4 regions of the Exiguobacterium sp. s56 genome follow, and region 1 is predicted to be linked to each of the others. Evidence: riboswitches for the same ligand, from Rfam matches in the RefSeq annotation. Region 1 holds a riboswitch; each other region holds the start of a gene.
What was found. Region 1 has a riboswitch for S-adenosylmethionine ahead of KNP71_RS07915 (LVIVD repeat-containing protein). Riboswitches for the same ligand answer to the same signal wherever they lie in the genome.
Positions count from the first base shown of each region.

Region 2: linked by a shared signal. The riboswitch ahead of metK (methionine adenosyltransferase) and the one ahead of KNP71_RS07915 (LVIVD repeat-containing protein) in region 1 are both predicted to bind S-adenosylmethionine.
Region 3: linked by a shared signal. The riboswitch ahead of mtnK (S-methyl-5-thioribose kinase) and the one ahead of KNP71_RS07915 (LVIVD repeat-containing protein) in region 1 are both predicted to bind S-adenosylmethionine.
Region 4: linked by a shared signal. The riboswitch ahead of KNP71_RS11055 (Na+/H+ antiporter NhaC family protein) and the one ahead of KNP71_RS07915 (LVIVD repeat-containing protein) in region 1 are both predicted to bind S-adenosylmethionine.

Region 1 covers NZ_JACSLR010000006.1:111,061-113,263, reverse strand. Annotated here, with positions in the region: gene KNP71_RS07915 (LVIVD repeat-containing protein) at 1-864, opposite strand, end outside; SAM riboswitch class I at 976-1,090, opposite strand; gene KNP71_RS07910 (YciI family protein) at 1,181-1,555, opposite strand; gene sufB (Fe-S cluster assembly protein SufB) at 1,690-2,203, opposite strand, start outside.
Region 2 covers NZ_JACSLR010000005.1:154,809-157,011, reverse strand. Annotated here, with positions in the region: gene pckA (phosphoenolpyruvate carboxykinase (ATP)) at 1-429, opposite strand, end outside; SAM riboswitch class I at 745-864, shown strand; gene metK (methionine adenosyltransferase) at 997-2,203, shown strand, end outside.
Region 3 covers NZ_JACSLR010000021.1:18,873-21,075, forward strand. Annotated here, with positions in the region: gene mtnA (S-methyl-5-thioribose-1-phosphate isomerase) at 1-252, opposite strand, end outside; gene mtnK (S-methyl-5-thioribose kinase) at 249-1,400, opposite strand; SAM riboswitch class I at 1,482-1,584, opposite strand; SAM riboswitch class I at 1,790-1,891, shown strand; gene KNP71_RS14740 (2,3-diketo-5-methylthiopentyl-1-phosphate enolase) at 1,961-2,203, shown strand, end outside.
Region 4 covers NZ_JACSLR010000011.1:44,224-46,426, forward strand. Annotated here, with positions in the region: gene KNP71_RS11050 (GGDEF domain-containing protein) at 1-906, shown strand, start outside; SAM riboswitch class I at 1,003-1,098, shown strand; gene KNP71_RS11055 (Na+/H+ antiporter NhaC family protein) at 1,151-2,203, shown strand, end outside.

The DNA of each region.
Region 1 (2,203 bases):
ATCCCAGAACGAGAGAAACGCTGTTTTCCCGTTCTCATCCGCATAGGCGCTATGATTGAAGACCGGTCTCTTCTTGCCATCTGGTGCGTTCCAGTTGTATCCGTCAAAGCTTTCATCGACTTCTGCTAATGAGCGTGGATCGAACTCATATAGCTTCTTCGGTTCCGCCGGGTTGGTGACATCGACGAGTTGGAAGTCCTTCTCTTTACCGTGTGAATAGTAGTCCGCGTAAGGGTTCGAGGCAAGGACCAATACCCGGTCCCCTTGTGTCGTCAAGTAAAGCTCATGTGTGCCTCTCGTTTTCTTCGTCACTTCATAGAAACCCAACTTCTTCGGCTCATACGGGTTCGTCACATCATAAATCAGGAATCCACCTTTAGAATTCGGATTTTTAGAGTCGAGTTGTTGTGCCGATACAACCGCCAAATCTCCTTTGAACGATTTTGTGTTCACCGTCTTCACGATTACTTTTTCCTGCCAAGTCCCAGGAATGTCTTGGTCGGCGAATACAGCGACTTCTTTCGGGTTGGATGGATCTTTCAAGTCAAACACGCGAACCCCGCCGTTTCCTCCACCGGCAGTATTTGTTCCTGTGTATGCGAACCCTTTATGGGCGTACACGTCGGCCGTACTATTTTTTACGCCTTCTCGGATTTCCTTTAATGATACTGCTGCCGTCTCATGTAGATACTTGACGTTCTTGCTTCCTTCCGTCACGGGAACCGAACTGATTTCATCCGAATTGCGCTCCCCTTTCTCAATGATGATGTCCCCAAGCTCGTCATGCGCATATGTAACCGGTAAAGCTGACGAGACCGTTAACCCTGTGACGAGCGCTGCACTTAATAAGAATTTTCCTTTCAAAATAAATTCCCCCTTATATTTTTTTGATAGAAACTCTGTTAGAGGCAGAATACAAAAAAATCCTTCTGAACTCATAAACGAGACAGAAGGATTCCTAAAAATTCCGATTTCCTCTCATCTCTCAGCGTTCGCTGTTAGATTTAGCACCGTTTCCGTACTGGCGATTCAGTACGGATGGTTGCCGGGCTTCATAGGGCTAATTCCCTCCACCTGCTCTTAATAAGAGTATTCATATCAAATTACTTTGTATTATGACGACGTTTCCATGGAATGTCAATATATTTTTCTGCATAATCTTTACAGGTGAAGTTTTCATTCACTCTCGCTCCCGATAATAGTGAACCGGCCGAATCTCGAGCCTCCACCCTAACGCTTCCGCTTCGGGCACTTGGGTCGTCGGATGGATGGAAGCGATTCTGACCGCGTCCTCCATATCCACCGCTTCAATCACGAACGCACTTCCCATGACTTCCTTCGATGCCGTAACAGGCCCATCCGTAATCGAAATCTCCTGTGACTCCCGCTTGAGTTGCTTCATGCTCGCTTCAAGCCCCATGTCCAACAACACTTGTTCACTTGCATATAGCTCCTGTAAGTATGGTTCACACGTCGCCATGATTTGATCGATTTCTAGGTCGGTCTTTTCGTTCATTTTGTCAGCGTTGAAATATCCCGTTACCAAGAACATCATGTGATCTTCTCCTCTCGAATCTACAGTCATGCATCATCTTATCCCATTCCCTATTCCCTGTTTACAGGCATTGCCTACACAAAAAGACGGTCGACATGAAATCATGTCAACCGTCTTTCCTCATCTATTCAGGATTATCCAATCGATCCTTCCATCTCAAACTTGATGAGACGGTTCATTTCGACGGCATATTCCATTGGCAATTCTTTCGTGAACGGCTCGATGAAGCCCATGACGATCATCTCAGTCGCTTCTTCTTCCGAGATTCCACGGCTCATGAGGTAGAAGAGTTGCTCTTCTGACACTTTAGAGACTTTCGCTTCGTGCTCGAGTGAGACTTGGTCGTTCAAGATCTCGTTGTACGGGATCGTGTCCGACGTCGACTCGTTATCCATGATGAGTGTGTCACATTCGATGTTCGAACGTGCACCTTTCGCTTTACGACCGAAGTGGACGATTCCGCGATACGAGACTTTTCCGCCTTGTTTCGAAATCGACTTCGAGACGATTGACGACGACGTGTTCGGTGCGAGGTGAATCATTTTCGCGCCCGCGTCTTGGTGCTGCCCTTTACCGCCGAGAGCGATTGAGAGCGTCATACCGCGTGAGCCTTCACCTTTCAAGATGACGGCCGGGTATTTCATCGTG
Region 2 (2,203 bases), on a different contig from region 1:
TTTCGTCGGCCATTCACGCAAGAACAACTGTTTGGCGAACAAATTGTGCCACGCGTATTCCGTGATGGCACGGACCGGGAGCGTATAGTGCTCGTCTGCCCCCGCAGACGCCTCGAGATAATAGAGCTTGTCTTTCGTTTCGAGGTGCGTCAACACTTTGTCGAGTAGCGCGGTGAACTTCTCTTCCGCGATCGGTTGGTTGACTGGACCCCAGTCTACTAAATGATTGCTGACTTCATCTTGCACGACGAATTTGTCTTTCGGTGACCGTCCTGTGAATTTCCCGGTACTGACCGATAAAGCCCCGTCTTTCGTCAGTACGCCTTCACCGTTGCGAATGGCTTCTTCCACCAGTTCTGGAACCGTCAAGTTCCGCATCATGTCGGCACCTTTAATTAATTCTTCGATTTTCAGGAGCGTTGTCGCCATCCTGAATCCCACCTTTCCCCTAAATAGATGTGGATGAAATCCGCATACTTCCGCGTTTAATCAGTATGACGTTTTTATTATATGTGACATACTAATCAAAAACAAGCATTTTTTACCCTTTAAAGTAAGCGCTTTCTTACATTGTCATTCTAACATATTCTGTACCAGGTCATAGTACAAAAACCAAAACGGACAAAAAAATGTTTGATATTTCACAAACATAACTATTTGACCGTTTGTGAAAAGTTTGACGAATTCGGTCGATACGCTTGACAGAACGGGGTGTCATTTATATGATGGTCTTCGTAACGGATACTCTTATTCTGAGCGGTGGAGGGAACAAGGCCCTACGAAGCCCAGCAACCGTCCGATTTTTCATTGTTATTCGGAAAAGGTGCTATCCTGAAGCGAAGCGTAAGCTTCGAACGATAAGAGGGTAAGGAAGAACGATTCAACCTTTCCCATTTGAACATGGCGAGAGGTTTTTTTCATTACCGTCCCAAAGCAACGCGTAAGGGGAACGAGTACCGTCCACACATCACCCTTTATTATAGGAGGTTTTTCGAAATGGCAAACTTGAACCGTCGACTTTTCACTTCGGAGTCCGTCACGGAAGGACATCCGGATAAAATTTGTGACCAAATCTCAGATGCGATTTTGGATGCAATTTTAGCTGAAGATCCAAACGCCCGCGTTGCGGCTGAGACGTCTGTCACAACAGGTCTCGTGCTCGTAGCAGGTGAAATCACAACATCAACTTACGTGGATATCCCGAAAGTTGTTCGTGAAACTGTTCGTGAGATCGGCTACACACGTGCGAAATATGGTTTCGATGCAGAGACTTGTGCTGTCCTCACATCGATCGATGAGCAATCGGTAGACATCGCGCAAGGTGTTGACCAAGCGCTCGAAGCTCGTGAAGGACAAATGACTGAAGAAGAAATCGATGCGATCGGTGCTGGTGACCAAGGTCTCATGTTCGGTTACGCAACAAAAGAGACGCCGGAACTCATGCCGCTCCCGATTTCACTCGCTCACAAATTGTCACGTCGTTTGGCAGAAGTTCGTAAGAACGGCACGCTCGCTTACCTTCGCCCAGACGGTAAGACACAAGTGACAGTCGAATACGACGAAGCGAACAACCCAGTTCGCATCGACACAATCGTCATCTCGACACAACACGCGGAAGACATCACGCTCGAGCAAATCCAAGCTGATTTGAAAGAGCACGTCATCGATGCAGTCATCCCGGCTGAACTCATCGACGCGGACACGAAATACTTCATCAACCCGACTGGCCGCTTCGTAATCGGTGGACCACAAGGGGATGCAGGCCTCACAGGACGTAAAATCATCGTCGATACGTACGGTGGATACGCTCGTCACGGCGGCGGCGCGTTCTCAGGTAAAGATCCTACCAAAGTTGACCGTTCAGCAGCGTATGCAGCTCGTTACGTGGCGAAAAACCTCGTTGCAGCGGGACTTGCTGACAAAGCAGAAGTTCAACTTGCTTACGCAATCGGTGTTGCTCACCCGGTATCGATCGCGGTTGATACGTTCGGCACAGGCAAATTGAGCGAGACTGAGCTCGTCGAACTCATTCGTGAGAACTTCGACCTCCGTCCGGCCGGCATCATCAAGATGCTCGACCTTCGTCGCCCAATCTACAAGCAGACAGCAGCTTACGGCCACTTCGGTCGTACAGACGTTGAACTCCCATGGGAGCAAACGGACAAAGCGGCAGTGCTCGAAGAAGGCGCGAAACGTTTCGCAT
Region 3 (2,203 bases), on a different contig from region 1:
ACGGCGTCCGACGAGGTCGAGCCGACGTGTGAAGTCCGGGTCGTCGACTAACCGGCCTGCCTCTTTGGCGAGGACGAACGCCCCGAAGTACGCGATGGCCGGAGCGCCACGGACTTGGAGCGTCTCGATGGCATGCTCCGCTTGTTCGAGCGTCTCAATCGTCACGTAACGCTCTTCATGCGGCAACAACGTCTGATCCAATACGATGAGTTCGTCCGTCGGCGGATGGAAGCGGATGTTTTGGACCGTCATACGCGCACCCCCGACAGAAGCGTCACCAAGTCGTCAATCGACTCGACGCTGTGGCGTTCTTTAATGAGCGCCGTCCCGAGGGCGAGCGCGTCACGTTTCCGTTCGAGCCGCGTCGCTTCCGGCAACGTCTCGAGATCGGCGACACCGGCGAGCCCGACGGCACGGCGGATGAGTTCGCAACCGGCGTAGCCGATCGTGTCACTGAAGACCGTCCGCAACAACTCGTCGACGAAACCGTCCGTGTTGAACGGCTCGACGGCGCGCTCAAAGTTGGCCCGGAATGTCTTCTCGAACGTCTCCCACACCGTCAAGACGTCCGTGAAACGTTCGAAGCGTTTGAGCGGGTCATGCAACGTCGACAACGTCAAATGGGCGATGATTTGACCGAGGTCGAAGCCGAACGGCCCGTAAAACGCGAACTCTGGATCGATGATTTTCGTCTCTTGTTGGGTCGCGAAGATGCTGCCCGTATGTAAATCCCCATGCAGGAGCGCCTCATGTTTCGTGACGAACCCGACTTTCAATTTCGTCACCTCGACCTTGAGCGCCTGGTCCTGCCAGAGGCGTTCGACGTCTTCTCGAAGCGCCGCCTCGATGTTGTTCGACTCCGCGTCTTTGAACGGGTCGGTAAAGATGAGCTTCTCCGTGATGTCGCACAGTTCCGGGTTGTAATAGTCGCGTTCAATCCGCTTCTTCGCGATCGGTCCAGCTGCGTAATCCGACGTCGCAAACAGCGTCTCGCCCAAAAATTCACCGACATGACGGGCGAGTTCCGGGTAGCTCTCCCCGTTCAAATAGCCGGTGCGGACAATCTCATAATCAGATAGATCTTCTATAATCGTGTAAGCGAGTGTCCGGTCGCTGCCAAGGACAGCCGGGACGAACCGAGGCGCGACAGTCGCAAACTCACGGAGTGCCAACTGTTCAATCCATGCCCGCTCGAGCGTGAGCGGCCAGCTCTCACCGACGACTTTGGCGTATGGGAGCGCTTGTTTGACGATCAGGCGCTGTTCGCCTTGGCGAATCCGAAACACGAGATTCAAGTTGCCGTCCCCGATCTCCTCGCACTCGGCGATTCCTTCTTGCAAGTATCCTAATTGACGGACGTGCTCGACGACGGTCTGTTCTGTAAATGGTTGATATGACATGATGTTTTCCCCTTCCTGTACGTTGCCCACAAAAAAAGCCCCTTTCTCCGCGAGAAAGAGGCACAGCCAAAATGGTTGTTCCTCTCATCTGTCAGACATTCGTCTGGTGGATGTAGCACCGTGCCTAGTGGTCGGTTGCTGCGGCGTCATCGGGCCAATTCCCTCTGCCAACTCGCGATAAGAGTGTGTTATTCGATTCGGTGAACTTATGTGATGAATATTACGGACTCGACGTCACGATTGTCAACGTCATTTTCTCGACGCAACTCCGTCTTTTTTTGTGCATATATGGAAACAACTTCCCAAAATATTTTTTTTGGAAAAAAAGGAATTGACGACATGATGATTCTGTGCAAAAATTCAATTAAATTTCACAACTTCAAATCACATTCTTATCAAGAGCAGACGGAGGGACGAGCCCGATGATGTCGCAGCAACCGACCAGAGATGGCACGGTGCTAATTCTTGCAGCGAAAGCTGAGAGATAAGAGTTCATTTTTTATGATGACCTCTTGCCTCGGCATGGGGTCATTTTTTGTTTGCCTGGAAGGAGGAACCATATGAGTATCACTGCCACATATGAAATCAAACGAACGGACGCGGTCGCGACCGTCGCCGACAAAATCGCCCTCGAGCTGACGGTCGGTACTTGGACGGAGCTGCCTCACTTAGAGCAAGAGCAGTTACAGGCGTATCGCGGTGAGGTCGTGTCGACCATACATACGGATACGACGAGCCGCTTCACAATCCGCTACCCGTTACATAATGTCAGCCCTGACTTTTCATCCATCTTGACGACGACG
Region 4 (2,203 bases), on a different contig from region 1:
GTGTTCCTCAGTCAATGTGAGCGACTCAACGAGTACGATGAAGGGTACGTCGAGTTCAAACTGTTTGATCGCACACTTTACTTTGATTTGAAGACGCGCCAGCCGATCGATCGCCATGTCGTCTTTGAATTACTCGATGCAACCTATCCGAACGAAGCCTCGGTCGAGTACGAGATGCGCTTCGAATGGGACGCCCCGCTGTCGAACGAATTTAATGAAGACTATCATAGCTTCATCTCGGTCCGTTCCGAGGAAATCGAAGGAATCCGCACGTGGATTGTGATGACGGGCGAGCACGTCTATGGCTATCCGCCCATCATTCAACGCGAGATTGTCAAACTGCTCAAGTCGTTCAATCGGACGATCAGTCGTTGTCATGAACGCGACCGCCTCTATACCGAGAGCCGGACGGACAGCTTGACGCTGCTTGCCAATGCACGGGCTTTTTATGAATACGGGATTCAACAGATCTCGGACGGCTCGATGTATCCGATTTCCGTCGCGATGCTCGATATCGACTTCTTCAAAAAAATCAACGACACGCACGGTCACCAAGTCGGAGACAGTGTGCTCCAAGAATTCGGTCGCCGCATTCGTCAAGTGCTCCGCACCGAAGACTTTGCCGCCCGTTACGGTGGTGAAGAGTTCATCTTGCTCTTAAACCGTTGTGATGTTGAGGCCGCCGTCGAGATTGCTGAGCGCATCCGTCAACAAATCGAGAACAAACCGTTCCACGTCGACGGAATCGATATACCCGTCACCGCTTCAATCGGTGTCGATACGATTCAGTCGTTCGGCGACAAACGTCTTGACGATACGATTCGTAACGCTGACCGCGCGCTCTACGTCGGTGGGAAGTACGCCGGTCGCAACCGCGTCGCCCACTATAATTTCTTAACGACCTGACTCGCCCCCACGTTCATCGCGTGGGGGTTTGCTATTGACAAGCAGATTTGAAACAGGTACGTTAGGGAACGTGTCTTATAACTAAATATCACAACTTTTTTATCAAGAGAGACTGAGGGACTGGCCCGATGACGTCTCGGCAGCGGGTAACCTGTGCCAAATCCAGCGAGCGGTCTGCTCGAAAGATGAAAAAAGTGTTTCTTGTAGAGAGAGCCTTTTTTCAGAAGGCTCTCTTTTTATTTTAATGAATGAGGTGAATCGATTGGAACAACCAACAGCTAACAAATGGGCGCTCTTGCCCTTACTCGTCTTCCTCGTCTTCTTTATCGGGGCAGGCATCTACTATGACGACTTTTATAAATTCCCCGTCTTGATTGCGGCCTTGATTGCCGTCATCGTCGCGGCGATGATGACGAAAGGGAGCGTCACCCAGACGGTCGAACGCGTCGCCCAAGGTGCCGGGAACCCGAGCATCCTCATCATGGTGTTCATCTTCTTGCTCGCCGGTGCGTTTTCAAGCGTCGCCGAAGCAATCGGTGCGATTGACGCGACCGTCAATGCGGCATTGACGTTACTACCGCCCTCGCTCCTATTGAGCGGCCTATTCGTCATCGCAGCCTTCATCTCGATGGCGATGGGTACATCGACCGGGACGATTGCCGCACTGGCTCCGATCGCTCTCGGCATCCATGAGGAAAGCGGCGTCAATATCGCCATCGCGGCAGCAGCCGTCGTCGGGGGTGCCATGTTCGGAGATAACTTGTCGTTCATTTCAGACACGACGATCGCAGCCGTCCGCACCCAGCGGACGAACATGCGCGACAAGTTCCGCACCAACTTTTGGATCGTCTTGCCGGCAGCCGTCATCACAACGATTTTACTCGCTGTCCTATCGAGCGGAGAATCCACCATCGAGCCGGCGGCGTTTGAATGGTATAAATTGATTCCGTATCTGGCGGTTATCGTGCTCGCTTTGACGGGAATGAACGTCATCCTTGTCTTGCTCGGCGGCATCGCCCTGACCGGCATCATCGGTCTGTTGGATGGCAGTCTAGCCGTCACCACGTACGTCACCGCCATGGCGGACGGCATGATGGGCATGGCCGAGATTTCACTCCTGACATTGCTCATGGGTGGGCTCGTCGGACTCATCTCGCATAACGGCGGACTCACGTACTTGCGTGACGCGCTCACGTCCCGAATTAAAAGACGGGCCGGCGCGGAGTGGAGCATCGCCGGGCTCGTCAGTGCGACAAACGTCGCGACGGCGAACAACACGATTTCGATTCTCGTGGCT